3 regions of the Listeria aquatica genome follow, and region 1 is predicted to be linked to each of the others. Evidence: predicted binding sites of a transcription regulator. Region 1 holds the regulator's gene; each other region holds the start of a gene.
The links. Region 1 encodes LexA, which represses DNA repair genes until DNA is damaged. Its sites were predicted from a motif close to CGAACATATGTTCG; they were not measured.

Region 1 (8,263 bases):
ATACGAAAGCCGAACAATTTATTTATGATGACAAACGTCAAGTTTCTGGCGTGACAGTTACGGATCGCCTTTCTGGAAAAGTGTATGATATTTATGGTCACCGCATCATTAATGCTGCCGGACCATGGGTGGATAAGGTTCGTAAATTGGATTATTCCCATAATAATAAACATCTGCGTCTGACAAAAGGGATTCACTTAGTTATTGATAAGAAGAAATTCCCAATGGAACAAGCCGTTTATTTTGATACACCAGACGGTCGAATGGTATTTGCGATTCCACGTGGCAAAAAGGTATATGTTGGAACGACAGATACATTTTATGATGAATCACCAATCAATCCAAAAGCGCTTGAATCAGATCACAACTATGTCATTAAAGCAATTAATTATATGTTCCCAGATGTACACGTAACAGAAAAAGACGTGGAATCTAGCTGGGCTGGTGTTAGACCTCTTATCTATGAAGAAGGAAAGGACCCATCTGAAATTTCTCGGAAGGATGAAGTCTGGTTCTCCGATAGTGGCTTAATTACAATGGCTGGAGGTAAACTAACAGGATACAGAAAGATGGCTGAAAAACTTCTAGATGATATTTCAAAAGGCTTGAGTAAAGAAACAGGAAAAACATTTAAATCAGTGCAAACCAAACATTTACCGATTTCTGGTGGAGATATTGGTGGATCGGGAAACCTAGAAAGCTTTATTGATAAGAAAGCTAAAGAAGCCATTAACCGTTTTGGTTGGTCACTCGAAGAAGCTCGTGAAGTGGTAAAACGCTTTGGAACAAATATCGATCAATTATTTACTTATGCACAGGAACATAAGGAAAAAGGTATCGATACACTTCCGAATAGTTTGTATGCAGAATTGCACTATGCAATCTATCATGAATCGGTGATAGACCCAGTTGACTTCTTGCTTAGAAGAACAGGTTACTTGCTTTTCGATATGCCTTATCTACTTGAATGGAAAGATGCAGTGTTTGAAGAAATGAAGCGGTTATTCCACTGGGATGATAAAACGCGTGAAAAATTGCAGGTTGAATTAGATACACAAATTAAAGACGCGCGCGAACCGGCGGATTGGCATGATAGAAAAAGTGAATAAATGATGAAAGACTTAGAAAAGTACGGGCACGTTCCTAAGATGAATTAGGAGCGTGCTTTTGTATTAAACAAGCACTGTTAAGCAAAAAAGAGTTTCCAAGCAGTCGTTTTCATGATAAATTAGTAATAGACGAAAAGGAGGTTTTTTCGTTTGACTAAAATTCCAGTCATCGTTCTTGTCGGGCCGACTGCTGTTGGAAAAACCGAACTTAGTGTTTCCCTCGCTCAAAAATGGCAAGGTGAAATCATTAGTGGTGATTCTATGCAAGTTTATAAGGGGCTTGATATTGGAACGGCTAAAATCACAGAAAACGAAATGCGTGGTATTCCTCATTATCTAATCAATGTCGTCCAACCAAATGAGTTTTTTTCAGCTTCTGCCTTTAAAGATGAAACGAAGAAGAAAATTCGGATGATTCATTCAAAAGGCAAACTTCCTTTTATTGTAGGTGGAACTGGTCTTTATATTCAATCGGTTTTTTATAATTATTCGTTTGGGACCGTTTCAGAAGATTCTGAGTACCGAGCTAAATTGGAAGAAATGGACGCGCAAACACTTCATAATAAGCTACTTGCTGAAGACCCTAAAAGTGCAAAACAAATCCATTTTAACAATAAACGACGCGTCATCCGTGCGCTTGAAGTGATTAAGTTGACAGGTAGACCCTTTAGCGAATATCAAGTAGAAACGAAGCTGTCGGATGAATTTGAGCCCCTTTTTTTGGGTCTTGAATTAGAGCGTTCTGTGCTTTACGACCGAATTAATCGACGAGTTGATCAGATGATGGAAGCTGGATTAGTGAAAGAAGCAAAAGCTTTATTCGATTTATCTCTAGGAGATATGCCTGCAACGCGAGGTATTGGTTACAAAGAGTTGTTTCAACATTTCGATGGTTTGTTAACAGAAGAAGAAGCTGTTTGGCTAATAAAAAGGAATTCGCGTCATTTTGCCAAAAGACAGATGACTTGGTTTAGGAATCGAATGAAGATTCACTGGATTAAAGCACTGGAGGAATTGACTGAAGAAAAAGCAAATGCTTGTATCAGTCAATTTTTAAAGGCAAATCCGTTTGATTCTGATAAATGAGGGTATAAATTTTAGAAACAGAGACAGAGGTCTTCTGGCAATCCTTTTTGTGTGATTGATTTTAAAGAGAGATAGGAGAGAGAAACATGAGCAAAGGTGGACAAGCTTTACAAGATCAATATTTAAATCAACTTCGTAAGGAGAAAATTTTAGCCACAGTATTTTTAACTAATGGCTTTCAACTACGTGGACGTGTCGTAAGTTTTGATAATTTTACGGTTCTTCTTGATGTTGAAGGAAAGCAGCAACTTGTTTTTAAGCATGCGATTTCAACATTCTCGCCACAAAAAAATGTAGCGCTTAACCAAGAAGACTAAAATAAAACTTAGAAGGCAGGTTTTCCTGCCTTTTTTGTGTTGAACAAAATAAAGAAGTAAGAAAGGAAAGCGAATGGACGAAAAAGTAAGCAAGTTAAAGCAACAAGCTGAAGAAATGATTCAAGAATGGAATAGTGAAACCGACCAAATTGCTGAGGAAAACCAAGCAAAAGTTCTTGCAGCTTTTCGAGAAAATAAAGTAAGTGACTTTCATTTCAATCCATCAACAGGCTATGGCTATGATGATGAGGGACGCGACACGCTCGAACGTGTTTATCGTTCTGTTTTTCACACCGAAGCAGCCATTGTGCGGCCACAGTTAATCTCAGGGACTCATGCGATTAGCACAGCGCTTTTTGGAGTGCTTCGCCCCGGTGATGAATTGATTTATATAACGGGGGATCCTTATGATACATTAGAAGAAATCGTCGGTGTTCGTGGTGAAGCGGGGAATGGTTCGCTTCGAGACTTTCAAATCCATTACGAAGCCATTCCGCTTTCTCACAATCAAGTGGACTGGCAAAAGGTTGAGCAGAAACTGTCAGAGAAAACAAAAATGGTGGGAATTCAGCGGTCAAAAGGATATGCAGAACGGGATTCTTTTTCGATCGCCGAAATTGAAGAAATGATCCGCTTTGTTAAATCGCTTTATCCAGACGTTATTGTTTTTGTTGATAATTGTTACGGTGAGTTTGTTGAGCGACTTGAGCCGACGGATGTGGGAGCTGATTTAATTGCAGGCTCTCTGATTAAAAATCCAGGGGGTGGTCTTGCGAAAATTGGCGGTTACTTAGCCGGACGCCAAGACCTTATTGAACTCTGTGGATACCGGTTAACTACCCCAGGAATTGGTCTTGAAGCTGGGGCATCGCTTTACAGTCTGCTTGAAATGTATCAAGGTTTCTTCTTAGCGCCTCATGTAGTTGCGCAGGCTGTTAAAGGGGCCCGTTTTACTGCAGCTCTTCTTGAACTTTGTGGGATTGAAACAAAACCAAAATGGAATGTAAAACGGACAGATTTGATTCAAAGTGTTTCTTTTCATGATGAGTCTCAAATGGTGACATTTGCACAAGAAATTCAAAAATTTTCGCCGGTAAATGCCCATGTGCTACCAGTTGGTGCTTATATGCCTGGCTATGAAAATGACGTAATCATGGCAGCAGGAACCTTTATTCAAGGAGCGAGTCTTGAACTAACGGCAGATGGACCCGTTCGTCCGCCTTATGAGCTTTATGTCCAAGGTGGGCTGACTTATGAGCATGTGAAAATTGCTGTTTCTGAAGCTGTCAATGAGCTTTTTTCGTGTAAATAACTTTAGATACAATACGAGCAGTATTTGCTCGTATTTTTTTATAAAACAACCATGTTAGATAATCTTACATAAATTTGACAAAAGAAATGACATCTTATATAATGCAACTATCCTAAAAAAGATGGAGGGAATGATGGCTATGGGTGAAAAGGAAATTCGTAGATCTATGCCGCTTTTTCCAATCGGTCCGGTGATGAAACTGACAAACTTAACTGCCCGGCAGATTCGATATTATGAGGATCAGGGTCTAATACATCCAGCAAGGAATGAAGGAAATCATCGCCATTATTCTTTACAGGATATTGATACATTGCTTGAAATCAAGGACTACTTAAATGATGGCTTAAATATCGCGGGCATCAAGAAAATGTACAAAATGCAAGAACAAGTTGCAAAGACTCCGCTTACAGATGAAGATGTTCGCAAAATTTTGCGAAAAGAAATGCAACAAGCTGGTCGCTTTGTTAAGGGAACGGATATTCAAAAGAACCAGTATCCAAAACTTTAATAGAGTTGAAATTTGGTATTTACTTTTTAAAAAGTTAATATAAAAAATGATTCGGGAGGATTTAGTATGGCAAATTATACAAAAGAAGATATTTTTCGCTTCGCAGATGAGCAAAATGTAAAATTTATTCGTCTTCAATTCACGGACATTCTTGGAATAATCAAAAATGTGGAAATCCCTGTTAGTCAATTAGAGAAGGCCTTAGATAACAAAATGATGTTTGATGGTTCATCAATTGAAGGATTTGTGCGCATCGAAGAATCTGATATGTACCTATTTCCAGATTTAGATACGTGGGTTGTATTCCCTTGGACAGCTGAAAAAGGCAAAGTTGCTCGTATGATTTGCGATATTTATAACCCAGATATGACACCATTTGATGGAGATCCACGCGCGAACTTAAAGCGTGTGCTTGAAGAAATGCATGAGTTAGGTTTTACTGATTTTAATTTAGGACCAGAACCAGAGTTTTTCTTGTTCAAACTAGACGAAAACAGAAAACCAACACTTGAACTAAATGACTCAGGTGGTTATTTTGATTTAGCTCCAACGGACCTTGGTGAAAACTGCCGTCGAGATATCGTTCTTGAATTAGAGGAAATGGGCTTTGAAATCGAAGCTTCCCACCATGAAGTTGCTCCCGGTCAGCACGAAATTGACTTTAAATATGAAGATGCGATTACCGCTTGTGATAACATTCAAACGTTTAAACTCGTTGTCAAAACGATTGCGAGAAAACATGGCTTGCACGCGACCTTTATGCCAAAACCTCTATTTGGAGTGAACGGGTCAGGGATGCACTTTAATATGTCGCTTTTCAAAGGTAAAGAAAATGCTTTTTATGATAAAGATGGCGAACTACAATTAAGCGAAACAGCTTATCAATTTTTAGCAGGAATGATTAAACACGCAAAAGGTTACACAGCGATTACAAATCCAACGATCAATTCATACAAACGTCTTGTTCCAGGATATGAAGCACCGTGCTATATTGCTTGGAGCGGTAAAAACCGTAGCCCGCTTATTCGAGTTCCTAGTTCTCGCGGATTAAGTACACGACTAGAACTTCGAAGTGTTGATCCATCGGCTAATCCGTATCTAGCAATGGCTGTGCTTCTTAAAGCCGGACTTGAGGGTGTGAAAAATAATTTAACACCTCCAACACCAGTTGATCGCAACATTTACGGGATGGATGAAGAAGAGCGCCATGAAGCGGGAATTTATGATCTTCCTGAAAGCCTTTCTCATGCAATGAAAGAACTTTCAAAAGATGAAGCCATTCGTGAAGGATTAGGAGAACACATTTATGAACATTTCATTGAAGCAAAAGAAATTGAATGTGATATGTTCCGCACGGCTGTTCATCCTTGGGAAAGAGATCAATACTTAGAAATTTATTAAAAAAAGCAGCCGATTTTTTAAATCGGCTGCTTTTCTAAAGATAAAAAAACGCCCCTTTTAGGAGCGTTTTTTTATCGTATATCACGGAATAAACCAATAACTTTTCCAAGAATGGTTACGTTGTCTAAAATAATGGGTTCAAGGCTATCATTTTCTGGTTGCAAGCGAAAATGATTTTGTTCCTTGAAGAAGCGTTTACAAGTGGCTTCGTTTTCATCAGTCATTGCCACAACAATCTCACCATTTGTTGCATTGCTCTGTTTTCTAACAATAACTCGGTCCCCATCAAGAATGCCAGCATTGATCATGCTCTCACCATCTATTTCCAACATAAAGATATCTTTTTCACCGGAAGCCATGCTTTCGGGAAGTGGAAAATAATCTTCAACGTTTTCAACGGCAGTAATAGGCATCCCAGCAGTTACTTTACCAATTAATGGAATATTAATAACAGCAGGAGCAGGGATTTCATCTTCCATTGAAAGGATTTCAATGGCACGTGGCTTTGTTGGGTCACGTCGAATCAAACCTTTTGTTTCAAGCCTCGCAAGGTGCCCATGAACAGTTGAACTTGAAGCAAGTCCAACAGCTTCACCAATTTCACGGACGGACGGTGGATAGCCTTTTTCTTTCACTTCAGATTTAATAAATTCGTAAATGTCTTGTTGTCGTTTGGACAGTTTCATGGTCTCACCCCGTTATTTATAAATATTAACTAAATTAAGTATAGCAAATCTTTCTGCTAGATGCAAACAAAGGTTCGATTTTTTTATTGACAAAACCGAACAACCGTTCTATAATAATAAAAAAGCGAACATATATTCTTTCGGAGGGATAAAAATGACTGTTAAACAATTTTGGGATAAATATTATATTGCTGTTATTTTCGTTATCGTATCAATCGTTATGGGGGTTGTTTTTCTGTTTGTGACAAGTGCAACAGATCAGTCTAATTATTCGAAAGTAGATATTTTGTCAGGGGATTCCGTTTGGCAGCTAGCAGAACGACATGCAGATGAGGCAAAAATGGATAAGGCTAGCTTTGTAGCTTGGGTAGAAAAAAACAATAATTTAGATTCTAATGAGATAAAAGCGGGGGAAAGTCTTGTGATTCCCGTAAAAGAAAAGCAAATTAAAACGGATACGACAATTCAACTTGCAAATGAGTAACCCATAAAAGACAAGAGTTGTTCATTCATGTATAATGAAGAAAGTAGTGAGAACTGCTTTCTTTTTTGTTTGATAGGGAGCTATTTTTAAATAAAAGGATGAGGGCTATGTTAGAAAAAGCAAAAATCGATCGAATTAATGAACTTTCGCGTAAAAAGAAAACGGAAGGGTTGACAGCAGAAGAAAAAATCGAGCAAGAAACGCTTCGTGAGGAATATGTGAAGTCGTTTCGATCTCACATGCGTCAAACGATTGAAAATACAAAGATCATTGATCCAAAAGGAAATGATATTACACCTCACAAGGTAAAGGAGCTAAAACGCAAAAAGAAATAACGATTTATCAAATGAGCAAAAACGCGCAAATGAACAAAAATAATGATCATTTACGCGTTTTTAGTTGAGTAATTCCTAGTTTAGGACTAAAATAAGATAGAGTTGATAATAAAACAAGAGAGGATGTTTCAATTGTTTGATAAAACAGATCAATTAGCGATTAATACAGTTCGTACTTTGTCAATTGATGCGATTCAAAAAGCCAACTCAGGTCACCCTGGTTTACCGATGGGAGCGGCACCAATGGCATACACACTATTTTCACGTGTTTTGAAAGCTAATCCAGCGAATTCGCATTGGTTTGATCGTGATCGTTTTGTACTTTCTGCAGGACACGGATCAATGCTATTATATAGCTTGCTTCATTTAAGCGGTTACAAAGTTAGTTTAGAAGACTTGAAGAATTTCCGCCAGTGGGGAAGCAAAACCCCTGGGCATCCAGAATTTGGTCATACAGATGGTGTTGATGCGACAACTGGACCGCTTGGACAAGGAATCGGGATGGCAGTTGGAATGGCGATGGCAGAACGTCACCTTGCTGGACTATATAATAAAGAAAACTTTGATATTGTTGACCATTATACATTTGCTTTATGCGGTGATGGTGACTTAATGGAAGGCGTTTCTTCGGAAGCTTCTAGTTTCGCTGGGCATCAAAAATTAGGTCGCTTAATTGTGCTTTATGATTCCAACAACATTTCACTGGATGGTGATTTGGATCGTTCATTCTCTGAAAATGTTAAGGCTCGTTATGAAAGCTATGGTTGGGAACATCTTCTTGTTAAAGATGGAAATAATACGGATGAAATTCTTGCTGCGATTGAAAAGGCGAAAGAAAATACCTCGCAACCTACTTTGATTGAAGTGAAAACAGTGATTGGTTTCGGAGCTCCAAATGCCGGAACAAATAAAGTTCACGGTGCCCCACTTGGTGAAGAAGGAACTGAAATTGCGAAGAAGGCTTATGGATGGGACTATAAAGAAACATTTTATGTTCCGGATGAAGTGTATGAACGGTTTGGCAA
Region 2 (8,263 bases), on a different contig from region 1:
TGACACAACTGATAAATTAGACTTATTTACGAATGCTTATGATTTGCATTACGAGGTTGCTTATTTAGGAGAAAGATATAAAGCAATGTTAAATTCAGATCATACAATTGTTACTTTGTATGTGGAATCTTACGACAAACCTAATATTGCAGGCTTTAGAAACTATAGTCAAGGGGAATGGATAAAGGATGTTGAGGCTTCTGAGGTTGAAATAATCGCGGTTAAAGACCCTATTGATTTATCTAAATATTTACCTACACAAGAAAGATGAATAGGAGAAAAACTCATATTAATAGTATTAAACTTAAGCTTTATCATGTTGAAAAAGGTATATTGATACCTGTTGAAAATATAGCTAATCCGAAGCAAGGGAAAATAGCAGAAGTGTTTGGTGCTGGAGGGGGAACACAAATACAACTAGGGACTGTAGTCGATTGGTATGAAAAATTAGGTTTGATGAAGGAGTTGAAATAAGTTGAACGAAGAAATTAAAGAATATAAAGAAAGAATGGAAGACACAATAGAGTTGTTAGGCTATAAGGCATTGAGGTATTCACTTTTTGCAGGAGAAAATAACCATCGAGAAGAATATCAGATAAGAATTGAATATATAGATGGCTTTTTTGAAGTTTATGTTACCGGTGAAAGAGCTTCTGTTTCTGGAGTAAATAAATTTGATGAATTTTCTGACGCACGAATGGAGTTTTTAATTAAAGCACAGCTCATGATTTTGCGGAATCGTCGCAGAGTTAGAGATGAAAAACCTACTGATTATTCTTGTCCATTATGGGATAAAGATAAAGTAAAATGACCTTTGAAGCCCTGACAAAGTCGGGGCTTTTTTATAGTTGTTTAGTGTCTCGTGGATTCTTCTACCGTCATAATTGGCACCAAAATATTTACAACTAGTTTTAATTAATTCAAAGGGGGTAAACTTTGATATAGAGTGAGAACCAAGTTCCATTACCTCTGAGTAAAGCGACCCACCTGCTTTATAGGGCAAAATAATCATCGTATGAGGATTCACCTCGTAAATTTGCTGATCTTGCATTTTCTTCATTTCAAGCATCTCCTTCTAAGATTGTCTTTAATATTTATGAAAAGAAGTTTGGAATAAGAAACTTCTAGCCATCTGTTTATGTCAGCTAGTTATTTGTTGGCTATTATAGCATACAAGTTTTCTGGCGTCAGTAGAATTTAGAAAAGTTGAATTTTTGAAGCTTTTGATGATTTTTGAAGCCGATTTAAGCATTTTTCAAGCGAACTTGGCCATGAAAATCCCGAAAAGGAGTGATTAGTCGTGGAAATGCGTGATTTTTCAAATTCATTAATGAATCAAGTCGGTCTATTAAAGGGCGAGAAAGAACTGACAAACGTTTTTATTGAATGCTACATGACAATGCTCCTAGAAAAACGGAAAGAAGAACAGCTAAGACTTGAAATAGATCAGGCGCTTGATGACGGAGATGCAGAACGTTTTGGAGAGCTTACTAATAAATTGCTAAAATTAAAGAAGGAAATGCTGGAATTTAAATGAGTTTTATGAAAAACTAAGATAGTGTGGGCTATCTTAGTTTTTTTGCGTCATGAAAATTCAATTTTAGTAACTTTACGGAAGTCAGGAAATCCGTTACAATAATAAATAAAAACATATGTTCGGTGGTGATGAGATGACGCTTCAATTTATACTCGGCAAAGCAGGGTCAGGAAAAACAACCAAGCTTATTCAAGAAATGAAAAAAAATGGAGAACAACATCCGAATGAGCAACAGATTTTAATTGTGCCGGATCAAATGACGTATCAAATGGAACGCTTTCTTTTTAACGAAACAAAAGCTAAAGGTTTTATGAACATCCAAGTTTATAGTTTTAATCGAGTTGCTTGGCGAGTTTTATCTGAAACAGGTGGCCTTGGGAGAACTTTTCTAACAAGAACAGGCACAGAGATGCTGTTGCGCGAAGTTGTGAAAGAAGAAGCAGATAAGTTGCATGTCTTCCATAAATCGGCTAAAAAACGCGGTTTTTATAAAGAATTGACGGAACTGTTTAAGGAATTTAAACAATATGAAGTTGAACAAGAGGCTTTTAAAACGGAAATTGAAAATCCAGCAACGAAAGAAAAAATGTTGGATGTTTCTTTGCTGTTCGAAAAATATCAAGAAAAGCTATACGGGAAATTTTTAGAAAGCGAAGATTATCTCAAGCTTTTAATTGATAAAATGCCTTATAGCTCGTATATTCAAAATGCTTCTATCTACTTAGATGGTTTTGATAGCTTCTCAAAACAAGAACTTTCAGTGGTTGAGGCACTACTTAAACAGGCTAATCAAGTGAAAATCGCCTTATCACTAGATCAGGCTTCACTAAGTGGGGGAAACAACTTATTTAGTATGTTTGATTTTAATTCGGAATCCTACCATACTGTTTCTCAAATTGCCGAAGTGGCAGGTATCGGCATCGAATCGGCCATTTTCCTGACTGGCTTTAAGCGCTCTGCTAAGGAAGGATTGCTTCGTTTAGAAAAAGCGTGGAGTGGAAATACGTTTGAGACATTTGAAGGGCCTCCAGATGGTGTAAGCTTACACCAAGCTAATAATCGCCGTTCTGAGATTGAAGGCGTGGCTCGTGAAGTAGCTAAACTCGTTCGAACAAACGGATATCGCTATTCTGACATGGCTATTTTAATTCGCAATATGGCGGATTATGAAGAAATTGTGCATTCTGTAATGACGCGAGATGCTATTCCTTATTTTTGGGATAAAAAACGTGGCATGGCAAGGCATCCTCTTATCGAATTTATTCGTTCAAGTTTGGAAGCTATTTCGCAAAATTGGCAATACGAACCGCTTTTTCAAGCTGTGCGAACGGAAATGCTTTTTCCGCTCGAAGAAAATCAAGAAGCTCTTCGTTTCAAAGTGGATCAATTTGAGAATTATCTCTTAGAAAACGGAATCTACAATAGGCAGCGTTTTCTTGCCAGTGAAAAATGGCACTATCGTAAAATACGTGGGTTAGCCACAAACGTTGGCGTTCAAACGGATGCAGAGCTCGAGATGGAAGAGCGTATCAATGAAGTGCGGAATTTGATTACAGAACCATTTCTTTTTTTAGAAGAACAAATAGCGCCTAAAGCAACAGGAAAATCGTTTGCAGCAGGTCTGTTTGCTTATTTGGAGTATGTACAGGCAGCTGAACGGATGGAGCTTTGGCGTGCACGAGCTGAAAGAGAAGGGTTTATTGAACTTGCGCGTGAACATGACCAAGCTTGGAAGGCGGTCATTTCTCTTTTGGATGAGTTTGTAGAAGTGCTTGGCGAAGAAGAACTAACACGTGAGGATTTCTTAGAAGTGATTCAAACAGGACTGGAAGCTTTGGAATTTTCGCTCCTTCCTCCTGCGCTTGATCAGTTGATAGTGACAGATATGGAACACGCGCGTTTACTGGAAGCAAAAGTTGTATTTGCTGTGGGTCTGAATGATGGTGTTTTACCGCGTCGAGTAAGTGACAAAGGGATTTTATCAGAAGAAGATCGAGCGGTTTTGCAAGAACAAGGAATTTCGCTTAAGCCATCGAATCATCGTGCGCTGCTCCATGAGGAATTTATTGCGTACCGCGTCTTTACTTCTGCAAAAGATGCGCTTTATTTAAGCTATCCGGCAGCGGATGAAGAAGGAAAGTTGCTTGCTCCCTCGAACTATATTCGCAAAATAAAGGCGATTTTTAGTGAGCTTACGGAGGAAGTCTATTTAACGGATCCAAGTCTGCTTTCAGAAGAAGAACAAAAAACGTATATTGAAACGCGAGAAGAAACGCTTGGACTTCTTACATCGGTTCTTGGTATGTATAAACGTGGATATCCGGTTATGCCGCTCTGGTGGCAAGTGTATAATTATTTTGTCACTCAAAATGATAAGGGAGCAAGGCGGATTTTAAGCAGTTTAACTTATCAAAACAATACCGGCGTTCTTGCAGAAGAAACCGCTTCTGGGTTATTCGGCAAAGAAATTCATGCTAGTGTTTCACGGATGGAAAAATTTTTCAGTTGTGAGTTCCAACATTTTGCTCGTTACGGCTTGAGACTCGAAGAACGGGCAACTTATCAACTGGAAGCAGTAGATATGGGAGAAATTTTTCACGGTGCGATGGAATGGATTTCAGCTGAACTTAAAAGGCGCGGGACTGAATGGGGCAATTTAACTGAAGAGGAATGCCTCGCGCTTTCTGAACAAGCAATGGATTATTTAGCGCCAAAATTACAACATGAAATCCTCTTAAGCACAAAGCGAATGGCTTATATTAAATATAAACTTTTCCATATCATTGCGCGTGCGGCAGTGGTTTTGAACGAACAAGCGAAAGTGAGTGCTTTTCGGCCAGTTGGTTTAGAGGTGGATTTTGGCAGGAGCAGTCAAATTCCAGCGATGAAAATTCCACTTAAAGGTGGACACGAGCTGTTGCTACAAGGTCGAATTGACCGTGTAGATGAAGCGGAAAAAGAGGGACGGAGCTTTCTTCGCATTATCGACTATAAATCAAGCGCACATGACTTAAAGCTACCGGAGATTTATTACGGTATTGCACTACAAATGCTCACGTATTTAGATGTGGTGGTAAGCAATGCTGCTGAATTTATTGGAAAACAAGCAGAACCTGCAGGCGTTCTCTATTTTCATATGCACAATAAGCTGATTTCAGCTGATACGCCGCTTGATGAGGCTGAACTCTTAAAAGAAGTGAAGAAAAGCTACAAGATGAAAGGACTTGTATTACGAGACCCCGTCACGATTACGCTCATGGATGAAGAATTAGAAAACGGTGGTTCTTCGCTTATTATTCCAGCAGAAATTAAGAAAGATGGTTCTTTAAGTGCCCGTTCAAAAACTGCAAGTAAAGCAGAATTTGATGAAATGCGTCATTTTGTTCGTCACAAATATCAAGAAGCTGGGAATAAAATTTTAGATGGCGAAGTGGCGATTAATCCTTATAATATGCAAGACCGGACACCATGCCAGTTTTGTCCTTTCCGATCAGTTTGCCAGTTCGATCCAGGCGCGGAAAGCGAAAAATATCGCTATTTGAAAAATGAAGATTCTAAGACGATTCTAGAAAAAATGAAAGAAGAGGGAGGTGAAACGGATGAGACCAATTCCTGAAAAACCAGAAAACGCAACTTGGACGGATGAGCAGTGGCAAGCTATCCATGCGGGTGGAGAAAATATTTTAGTTGCAGCGGCGGCAGGATCTGGGAAAACGGCTGTACTTGTTAACCGAATTATTAGTCGCTTACTTGATGAGACAACTCCTTGTAATGTGGATGAACTTTTAGTGGTTACCTTTACAAATGCAGCGGCGGCTGAAATGAAGCATCGGATTGGGCAAGCTCTTGAGGCGGAACTTGAGAAAAATCCGGATTCGCTTCATTTGAAAAAACAAATTGCACTGCTTAACACGGCCACTATTTCTACGTTGCATGCTTTTTGTTTAGATTTGATTCGAAAATACTATTATCGTACAGAAGTCGATCCTGATTGTCGCTTGATGGATCAAGTGGAAAGCATGCTTTTGCGAGATGAAGTTTTGGATGCGTTTTTAGAGCGTGAGTTTGCCGAAGAAGGGAACGAAGCATTTTTTCATTTAGCAGACACGGTAACAGATGATCGTTCGGATCAAAATTTAGCTGATCTCATTTCGAAACTCTATGATTTCTCAGCAGCAAATCCTGATCCAGCTAAGTGGTTAGATGAGATGGTTTCGTTTTATCAGGGAACAGAAGGCAAGCAAATTAGCGATTTACCTTACTATCCGGTGATTATTGAGACGATTCAAGCGGAAATTGAAAAAGCCAAAGATCAACTAGAACTTGCTAAGCATCTCAGTGAATCCCCAGGAGGTCCAGCAGGCTATTTAGAAACATTTCAAGATGATCTTAGACAAGTGGAAGGCTTACAAGAGATAATGCAACAGGCGACGTTTGATGAGCTAGGAGAAGCTTTTCAAGCGGTCTCTTTTAAACGAATCGCAACGCTTAAAAATAAAGAGGAACTGGATCAAGCGTTAATTGAGCAAGCCAAAAAAGCTCGAGATACGGCTAAAAAGGCCGTTCAAGGCATTGCTGAAAGCTTGTTTAAGCGTAAAGAAAAAGAATATTTGAAAGATCTTGCTAGCATGCAGGGCGATGTGAAAACACTTGCTAAACTTGTAAAACGATTTTCGACTGAATTCTTTATAGCGAAGGAGCAAAAAGGCGTACTGGATTTTAGTGATCTGGAACACTTGGCTTTGGACATTTTACAGGAACAAGATGGGTCAAAATCCATCGTCGCACGCGAACTTACGGAGCGATTTCAAGAAGTGCTAGTCGATGAATATCAAGATACAAACCTTGTGCAAGAAATGATTATTTCGTTAGTGACGATTCCAGATGAAGCTTCTGGCGATTTATTCATGGTTGGTGATGTTAAACAGTCCATTTACCGTTTCAGGCTGGCGGAACCAACGTTGTTTATGGAAAAATATCGACGCTATTCGAAATCAGGCGCAAATGGAGGCATGAAGATCGACTTATCGAAAAATTTTCGCAGTCGAGCAGAGGTTTTAGAGGCCACTAATTTTATTTTTAGACAGATTATGGATCGAAACGTCGGGGAAATTGATTATGATGCGGATGCTGAGCTTTATCTTGGAGCAAACTATGAAGCAGCTGATGGTATGGAAACAGAACTCTTGATTGTGGATCGTGATCAGGAAGAGAAAAGTGAGCAAGTCAGTGCAGCTGATGAAATGAAAAAAGATCAATTAGAAGCGCGCGCTATTGCTTGCCGTGTTGAAGAACTTGTTCAATCGCGTTTTCAAATATTTGATAAAAGTTCAAGACAATTTCGTCCGGTTGAATATCGGGATATCGTCATTTTATCGCGTTCGATGACAAGCGCAACCGATATGGAAGAAGCTATGCGGGAACGGGATATTCCTTTTTATGTAAGCAGTCAAACCGGATATTTTGAAGCGATCGAAGTGGCTATCATGATTTCACTGCTTAAGCTTGTCGATAACCCGTACCAAGATATTCCGCTTGCATCTGTTTTGCGCTCGCCCATTTTTGGACTTACAGAAGAAGAACTTGCTCAAATTCGTTTGCAGAAAAAACAAGGCTACTTCTTTGCGGGGTTACAAGAATATGTGCAAGAAAATGGAGATGCCCTATCAGAAAAACTGAGCGAGTTTTTGACGATGCTGAAAAAATGGCGCGACTTGTCAATTCGTGAAAGCTTGACCGCACTTATCAGCCAAATTTATGAAGATACGCAGTTTTATGAATTCGTTGGTGGGCTGTCGGGTGGCAAAACGCGACAAGCTAATTTACGGGCCCTTTATGAACGAGCTGGGCAGTATGAAAAAACGGCTTTTCGTGGACTTTTCCGCTTTATCCGTTTCATTGAACGGCTAGAGCTTCGCGGTGAAGATCTAGGAACAGCCAAAACACTTGGAGAAAAAGAAGATGTTGTTCGGATGATGACAATTCACGCTAGTAAAGGTTTGGAATTTCCAGTTGTCATTTTGACAGGACTGAATCGCAAATTTAATCGCCGCGATATTACTGCAAAAACGTTGCTGGATAAAGATTTTGGCTTTGCGGCGAGCTACACGAACACAGAAAAGCGAATTACTTATCCAACAATTATGCAGCGTGCTGTGAAGGCAAAAAAGACTCGTGAGATGCTGGCAGAAGAAATGCGAGTTCTCTATGTGGCTTTAACACGTGCGGAAGAAAAACTCATTTTAGTAGGGACCGTTCCGAAGTGGGAAGAGACATTGGCGCACTTTCTTGCAGTGAAAGATACAGAGGAAACGCTTCTTCCAGCAAGTGCGCGTTTGAGTGCTTCGACATATCTCGACTGGGTTGGACGCGCGTTTGTACGGCATCCTGATTTTTTACGGCAAACTATTTCAAGCGGTTCAGAGACCGTTTCGCCTCTTCCGACCTCTATGAAACTCAAGGTGGCTGTTTTGACGCAAGAAATGGTGATGCCTGCTACAGAAAAAGCAGAGTCTGATAATTTTATGAAGGAAGTGCAGGGCTTTCAAGCGGTTCCGATTGGGAAGGATACAGCAGAAATTGCAAAGATTCTCGAGTTTGTTTACCCGCATGAAACAGAAACTGAGATTTATTCGAAGCAATCGGTAACGGAGCTGAAACGGCAATTTCAAATTCAAGATAGCTTCAGCGATGACCGGTTTGTTCAAACTTTGAAGGGAGCATCTC
Region 3 (8,263 bases), on a different contig from region 1:
CGGAGGCTATTTTTACAGTGGAACATTTTCTCGGATTGAAAAAAACAAAATGATGAAAAAGCTTCAGGAACTGCTAGTGTAGACTTGTTACTAATTAACTTTGTTTTTGGTAAAAGAAGGTCAAACAAAATTGGGAATTCACTTGCCTTTTTAAAAGTTATATATTATTATATGTGTATATTGACATATAATAATATATAACTTTTAAATTCACTAAAGTTGCACAAACCCGTGCGAACACGCTATCATATGATTATATGAACATATAATAATGGAGTGTGAACGGATATGGAAAATCATTCGGGTTTAGACGAAGAGACATTGCTAAATGTCACACAAATTTTTAAGGCGCTTTCGGATCCAACACGTGTCCAAATTTTGAATCTCTTGCAAGAGCGAGAGTATTCCGTGAATGAAATTGCGCGAACGCTCTCTTTCAACCAAACGACGGTTTCTCATCAATTACGGTTTCTGAAAAATTTACGACTTGTGAAATCGCGGAGAGAGGGTACAACCATTTATTATTCGCAAGATGACCACCATGTGCTTGAATTGCTTAAACAAGCGATTCATCACGTTGAACACAGATGATTTAAGGGCGCCTATGCTAGGAGCGGATCATGATGACAGAGTATCGACTAACAGGACTTTCTTGTGCCCACTGTTCTGAAAAACTGGAGCGGGAAATTCGGAATTTAGACCATGGAAGTGAAGCTAAAATTTTTTATAATACATCCAAGCTTATTCTTCCAGATAAAGTACCACTTACTGCTGTTGAAAAAATCTTAAAAACAGAAAATGTAGCGATTGTAAATTCTGATAGCTCGCATTCAGAAGACGAGCATGCGCACAGCCATGAACATGGCAACGATAAAAAACTTTTGATTCAGTTAGGCATTTCAACGGTATTGTTTCTAGCCGCATTTATTCTTGGAGACAAAATTCCTTGGGGAGCTTCTTTTGCTATTTATTTTGTGGCAGCGGGACTGAGCGGCTATCAAACTTTCTTTAAAGGGCTTAAAAACCTTTTTCGGTTGAAATTTACAATTGATACACTCATGACAGTGGCTTTAATTGGTGCTTTTGCAATAGGTGATTATAAAGAAGGTACAGTTGTAGCGATTTTGTTTGGCTTAAACGAATATCTGGAAGGTTTCGGCATGCGTCAAGCGAGAAAATCCATGTCTGAACTTTTAAAAGTCGCCCCTAAAACAGCCAATATTCTGGTGAACGGTGAAGTGAGTCAAATCCCAATCTCCAAACTTCAATTAAAAGACGTAGTTTTAATCCGCGCTGGAGAGAAAGTCCCATCGGATGCGACGGTTATTGAAGGCGCAAGTTCCTTCAATGAAGCAGCAATCACCGGGGAATCCATGCCAGTTGAAAAACAAATTGGGGATCCCCTGTTTGGCGGTTCGATTAATAATGAAGGAACCATAAAAGCTGAAATTTCAGCGCTATATGAAGATTCTTCCCTTGCAAAAATTCTTCACCTTGTGGAAGAAGCGCAAGAAACGAAGACGCCAACTGAACTCTTTATTGATAAATTTGCACGTTACTACACGCCAGCGATCATGCTTTTTGCAGTAATGATTGCGTTTTTGCCACCACTTCTTTTCGGTGCAGATTTTTCAAAATGGCTTTATGAAGGGTTAGCCGTTCTAATTATCGGCTGTCCATGTGCGTTAATCCTTTCTTCGCCAGTTGCGATTGTTTCGGGGATCACTCGTAGCGCGAAAAATGGCGTTTTAATCAAGGGTGGCGTTTTTCTTGAACAGCTTGGAAAAATAAAGCAAATTGCATTCGATAAAACAGGAACACTGACAAGTGGAAAGCCAGTTGTAGCAGAAATGATCAAGTACAATGATCACTTCATGGACATTGCGGCGCGGATGGAAAGTGATTCCTTACATCCGATTGCATCGGCAATTACTCAAAAAGCGAAAAGCGACGGTGTGAAAATCGGCAAGATGGACTCGATGGAAACCATCGCTGGAAAAGGCCTTGTAGGAAGCCTTGCTGGTGTATCCTACTTTATGGGAAATGAAAGTCAAATCCCGGATGGGGCTTGGGATGAGAGAGCACGCTCAGATGTGCAAAGTTTGAAGCAAGCTGGCTATACGGTCGTTGTGACAGCATCTGAATCGCAAATCCTCGGGATGTTCGGTATCCGAGATGCACTCCGGCCAGAAAGTCGGGAACTCATTTCAGATTTACATCAAATTGGCGTGACGAATACCATTATGCTCACTGGAGACCATGTGAAAACAGCTGAAAAGGTTGCATCCGAAATTGGCATGGATACTTATTATGCCGACTTGCTTCCAGAGCAAAAACTGGACCAAATCCAGAAGATTCAATCTGAAACGGGGAAAGTGATGATGGTTGGAGATGGCATCAATGATTCGCCTGCACTTGCCACGGCAGATCTTGGGATTGCTATGGGAAAAGGCACCGATAGCGCGATTGAAGTGGCGGATGTTGTCTTGATGCAAGATCATTTGCTTAAGCTTCCAATCACCATCCGGATTGCTAAAAAGGTGCGCAAAATTATTGGCTTTAACATTGCGTTTGCGCTAGGCCTTAAAATTTTGGCACTTTTGCTGACGTTACCAGGGTTACTCACACTTTGGATGGCCATTATGGCAGATATGGGAGCAACGATTATTGTGACGCTTCTTAGTTTGACAATTTTGATCCGGACGAAAGAAGAAAAAATTTTATAACTAGAAAGGACGTCTTTTCGTTTCCTGCAAAGGGAAAAAGGCGTCTTTTTGTCGAAAAATTTGGCTTTCTGTGGTAAAGTAAAGGACAAATAAGATTTTGGAGGGAAAGGTTTGAAACTCACGTCAAAGCAAAAAACGGCGGTCATTACAGGTTTTATTTTGATGTTTGCGATCGCGATCCTCGGTTTGTTGTTTAATCAGTCGCTTGCTCTTGTTTGGATACTTGGAATCTTGCAATTTATTTTGATTCAAGTCACTTGTTTTATTTGGATTTATGCGCCGATTCAGGCAGATCAAGCACGAAAACGCAAACTTTTCAGCTGGGGCGTGCTGCTCACTGCTTTAGTTTTGCTTATTCTTGCACTCGTTGTGCCGGATAACTTTCGCTCTTATTCAGGTTTCATGATTGCGCTTGTTGGCTATGCGGCTGCGGTTGTGATGCGTGAAGTGGAAAATACGAATCCAGCGAACAAAAAGCAGCAAAGTCATAAAAAATAATTAAGAAGGAGTGTTAAGATGGGAATTCATCAATATTTTCAAAGTTTATCGGATCTTGAGAACATTTATCGTTGTCCGGGAAAGTTTAAATATCAGGAGCATTCCGTCGCTGAACATTCTTTCAAAGTGACAAGTATCGCTCAATTTTTTGGAAATGTAGAGGAGAAAGCTGGAAATGAGGTCGATTGGCGGGCGCTTTATGAAAAAGCGCTGAATCACGATTATTCTGAGCTTTTTATTGGCGATATTAAAACGCCTGTAAAATATGCGACAGCAGAGCTTCGGGAAATGCTTTCAGAAGTGGAAGAAAGCATGACACAAAATTTTATTGAGCGGGAAATTCCAAGTGAATTTCAAAATATCTATCGCCATCTACTAAAAGAAGGTAAAGATGAAACGCTTGAAGGCAAAATTTTGGCGATTGCAGATAAAGTGGATTTACTGTATGAGTCCTTTGGTGAGATCCAAAAGGGGAATCCAGAAAATGTCTTTGTTGAAATTTACAGTGAGGCGCTTGCAACGATTTATAAATATCGGGAGATGGCAAGTGTGAAATATTTTCTGGCAGAAATTCTGCCAGATATGCTACATGAAAAAGGCATCCGCAAAACTGAGCTTCCTGAATTAACGAATGATATTACAGCTCAGGCTTTAAAAGACGATTCCAAGTAAAGGAGAGGAGAAACATGATTGATCAAATGCTTTCGGCTATTTTCTTTCCTGGACTTTTGGTCATCATGTTTGCGCGAATTACTTATAATCGCTATATTGCGCTTCTTTTGATGGTCATTTTAATTGCGGCGAGTGTGAAGCTTGGTTACACGGGAACATACTGGTTGATGGTCCTAGACGCGTTATCCATGACGGTGGGATTTGCTGTTGCAACGGTCATGCTGAAACGGCTCAAGGCAAAAGGAAAGCACATGGATAGGTGAAAAATAAGAAAAGTGATAAAATAAAGAGAGAAAAAACGTGATCCGTCGAGATGACGTTTTTTCGTTCTCTTTAAAAGCGAAAATATGTTCGCTTTTTGCTAGGCGAATAGAATACTTTATGGTAAAATGAAAGAATCTTATGTATTGGTAGAAAAAATTTAACGAGCTGGAATGGAGGAAGAGACATTGACTGATAAATTTGAACTCGTTTCAGAATATAAACCGTCTGGTGATCAGCCAAGAGCGATTGAACAACTGGTTGCGGGCCTTAATAAGGGTGTGAAGCACCAAACTTTACTTGGGGCAACGGGAACCGGGAAGACGTTCACGGTGTCTAATGTCATTCAGGAAATTAATAAGCCGACGCTTGTTATGGCTCATAATAAGACGCTAGCGGGACAACTCTATAGTGAATTTAAAGAGTTCTTTCCAGAGAATGCTGTCGAATATTTTGTGAGTTATTATGATTATTATCAACCTGAAGCCTATGTTCCGCAAAGTGACACTTATATAGAAAAAGATGCGAGTATTAATGATGAAATTGATAAATTACGACACTCGGCAACGGCCGCTTTATTTGAACGACGTGATGTCATCATCATCGCTAGTGTGTCTTGCATATATGGTTTAGGGGCACCAGAAGAATATGGGAAATTACTTGTTTCACTAAGGACTGGAATGGAACTTGGGCGGGATGAGTTACTTCGTCGTTTAGTGGCTATTCAGTACGACCGAAATGATATTGATTTTCAGCGTGGTCGTTTTCGCGTACGTGGCGACGTTGTTGAAATTTTTCCAGCTTCTCGAGATGAACACTGTATTCGGGTCGAGTTTTTTGGTGATGAAATTGAACGAATTCGCGAAGTAGATGCGTTAACGGGCGAAATTATTGGTGACCGGGAACATGTTTCGATTTTTCCGGCTTCTCACTTTGTGACGAGCCCAGATATTATGAAAATTGCCATTCAAAACATTAAACTTGAGCTAGCTGAACGTTTAAAAGAGTTGCGCAGTCAAGATAAGCTATTAGAAGCGCAACGCCTTGAACAACGAACGAATTATGATATTGAAATGATGGAAGAAATGGGGTACTGCTCGGGGATTGAAAACTATTCAAGACACCTAGCGCTTCGAGAACCAGGTTCGACGCCTTATACGTTGCTTGATTATTTCCCAGATGACTTCCAAATTGTGATTGATGAGTCACACGTTACAATGCCTCAAATTCGGGGGATGTATAACGGGGACCAAGCGCGAAAACAAATGCTTGTAGATCACGGGTTTAGACTTCCATCAGCGCTTGACAACCGGCCGCTACGACTAGAAGAATTTGAAAAACATGTCAATCAAATTGTTTACATTTCCGCAACGCCAGGTCCTTATGAACTAGAGCACAATCCGGATGTAGTGGAGCAAATTATTCGTCCAACAGGGCTGCTTGATCCAATTATTGAAGTTCGTCCAATTGAAGGACAAATTGATGATTTGATTGACGAAATTAATGATCGGACTGGAAAAGATGAACGGGTTCTGGTTACGACTTTAACGAAAAAAATGGCGGAAGATTTAACGGATTATTTGAAAGAAGCTGGTATCAAAGTCCAGTATCTGCACTCTGAGATTAAAACTCTTGAACGGATTGAAATTATTCGGGATTTGCGGCTAGGGGTGTTCGATGTGTTAGTCGGCATCAACTTATTGCGTGAAGGGATCGATTTACCGGAAGTATCATTAGTTGCGATTCTAGATGCCGATAAAGAAGGATTTCTTCGTTCAGAGCGCTCGCTTATTCAAACGATGGGGCGTGCGGCACGGAATGAACACGGAAAGGTTATCATGTATGCGGATAATATGACAGATTCCATGAAGAAATCCATTGATGAAACGGAACGTCGTCGTAAAATCCAAGAGGAATATAATGAAAAACACGGTATTGTGCCGAAAACAATTCGGAAAGAAATTCGTGGCGTGATTTCTGCGACAACAGCTTCTGAAGAGGAAAACGAGAAATTGCAAGACTTGAGTAAGCTAACGAAACAAGAACGTGGTCAATTAATTGAAGATATGGAACATGAAATGAAAGCTGCGGCGAAAGCACTTGACTTTGAGCGGGCGGCTGAACTTCGTGATGCACTTTTAGAACTTAAAGCGGAAGGATGAGTCAGATTTGAAAAAAGATAAGATCGTAATCCAAGGAGCAAGAGCGCATAACTTGAAAAACGTTGATGTGGAAATCCCACGCGATAAGCTAGTTGTCATGACTGGCTTATCTGGTTCCGGGAAGTCTTCGCTTGCTTTTGATACGATTTATGCCGAAGGACAAAGGCGTTACGTGGAATCCTTGTCCGCATATGCTAGGCAGTTCCTTGGTCAAATGGATAAACCTGATGTGGACTTAATTGAAGGTTTAAGTCCAGCTATTTCGATTGACCAAAAAACGACAAGTCGAAATCCACGTTCCACGGTCGGAACGGTAACAGAAATTCACGATTATTTGCGCTTGCTTTATGCTCGCGTTGGTCATCCTATTTGTCCCAATCATGGAATTGAAATTACTTCGCAGACGATCGAACAGATGGTAGATCGTGTTTTTGAATATCCTGAAAAAACTCGGATTCAAATTATGGCTCCGATTGTTTCTGGAAAAAAAGGCACGCACAAGAAAACGTTTGAGGAAATTAAAAAGCAAGGTTACGTGCGGATTCGTGTTGATGGTGAAGTATATGATGTTAATGATGAGATTGAACTTGAAAAAAATAAGAAACATTCTATTGAAATTATTATTGACCGAATTGTCATCAAGGAGGGTGTACATTCACGTCTATACGATTCACTTGAATCGGCACTTAAGCTCGCAGATGGCTATGCGATTGTAGATGTGATTGGTGAAAAAGAACTCCTATTTAGTGAACACTATGCATGTCCATATTGTGGCTTTACTGTTGGAGAATTAGAACCGCGGATGTTTTCTTTTAATAGTCCGTTTGGAGCTTGTCCAACTTGTGATGGTCTTGGAACAAAGCTTGAAGTGGATGTAGAAACAGTTATTCCGGATCCATCACTTTCACTAAATGAAGGTGCCATTGTACCTTGGAAACCGATTAGTTCACAGTATTATCCACAAATGCTTGCTTCTGCTTGTGAAGAGTTTGGGATCGACTTGGATACACCATTTGAAAAACTTCCGAAGGAACATCAAAATATTGTTTTAAGGGGTTCTGGTGAAAAAGAATTTTTCTTCAAATATAAAAATGATTTCGGGATGACACGAGAAACTTGGATCCCATTTGAAGGTGTTCTACCAAATATTGAGCGGCGTTACCGGGAAACAAATTCGGACTTTACGCGAGATCAAATGGCACAATATATGACTAATTTGCCTTGTCCAACTTGTCATGGCTATCGTTTGAAAGAAGAAGCGCTCGCTGTGAAAGTTGACGGAAAGCATCTCGGTGAAGTGAGCGATTACTCGATTACGGAAGGCTTTGATTTCTTTGAAGGCCTTGATTTATCGGAAAAGGAATCACAAATTGCTGCTCCTATTTTGAAAGAAGTTCGAAATCGATTAGGTTTTCTCAAAAATGTTGGATTGAATTATTTAACGCTGAGCCGGGCAGCTGGAACGCTTTCTGGCGGTGAGGCACAGCGGATTCGACTGGCGACGCAAATTGGCTCAAAACTAACCGGTGTGCTTTATATTTTGGATGAGCCTTCGATTGGCTTGCATCAGCGAGATAATGACCGACTTGTAAATACTCTTCAGGGAATGCGAGATATTGGAAATACGCTTATTGTTGTTGAGCATGATGAGGACACTATGATGGCAGCGGACTATTTGATTGACATTGGTCCTGGAGCTGGAGAACATGGCGGGGAAATTGTTGCAGCAGGAAGTCCAGAAGAAGTTGCGAATAACGCCGATTCAATCACGGGTGCTTATCTGTCTGGTAAGAAGTTTATTCCGGTTCCAACGAAGCGTCGTAAAGGAAATGGAAATAAGCTTGAAATTATCGGAGCGAAGGCAAACAATTTAAAAAATGTATCGGCGGATATTCCGCTTGGAACTTTCACGTGTGTTACAGGTGTTTCAGGTTCAGGGAAGAG

Region 2: the regulator LexA is predicted to act here: its motif matches at 1,646-1,659, upstream of addB (helicase-exonuclease AddAB subunit AddB).
Region 3: the regulator LexA is predicted to act here: its motif matches at 4,237-4,250, upstream of uvrB (excinuclease ABC subunit UvrB).

Annotation. Positions count from the first base shown of each region.
Region 1 is NZ_JAARRM010000001.1:791,392-799,654, forward strand. Features, by position in the region: gene HB912_RS03930 (glycerol-3-phosphate dehydrogenase/oxidase) at 1-1,109, shown strand, start outside; gene miaA (tRNA (adenosine(37)-N6)-dimethylallyltransferase MiaA) at 1,260-2,195, shown strand; gene hfq (RNA chaperone Hfq) at 2,282-2,512, shown strand; gene HB912_RS03945 (methionine gamma-lyase family protein) at 2,586-3,824, shown strand; gene HB912_RS03950 (MerR family transcriptional regulator) at 3,964-4,332, shown strand; gene glnA (type I glutamate--ammonia ligase) at 4,399-5,733, shown strand; gene lexA (transcriptional repressor LexA) at 5,805-6,419, opposite strand; gene yneA (cell division suppressor protein YneA) at 6,574-6,903, shown strand; gene HB912_RS03970 (DUF896 domain-containing protein) at 7,011-7,238, shown strand; gene tkt (transketolase) at 7,371-8,263, shown strand, end outside.
Region 2 is NZ_JAARRM010000002.1:235,317-243,579, reverse strand. Features, by position in the region: gene HB912_RS06990 (hypothetical protein) at 1-271, shown strand, start outside; gene HB912_RS06985 (hypothetical protein) at 268-474, shown strand; gene HB912_RS06980 (Imm59 family immunity protein) at 476-811, shown strand; gene HB912_RS06975 (competence protein ComK) at 785-1,060, opposite strand; gene HB912_RS06970 (IDEAL domain-containing protein) at 1,301-1,537, shown strand; gene addB (helicase-exonuclease AddAB subunit AddB) at 1,671-5,153, shown strand; gene addA (helicase-exonuclease AddAB subunit AddA) at 5,137-8,263, shown strand, end outside.
Region 3 is NZ_JAARRM010000003.1:103,864-112,126, reverse strand. Features, by position in the region: gene HB912_RS09190 (ArsR/SmtB family transcription factor) at 289-591, shown strand; gene HB912_RS09185 (heavy metal translocating P-type ATPase) at 624-2,726, shown strand; gene HB912_RS09180 (hypothetical protein) at 2,889-3,224, shown strand; gene HB912_RS09175 (HD domain-containing protein) at 3,243-3,896, shown strand; gene HB912_RS09170 (CsbA family protein) at 3,914-4,159, shown strand; gene uvrB (excinuclease ABC subunit UvrB) at 4,346-6,319, shown strand; gene uvrA (excinuclease ABC subunit UvrA) at 6,327-8,263, shown strand, end outside.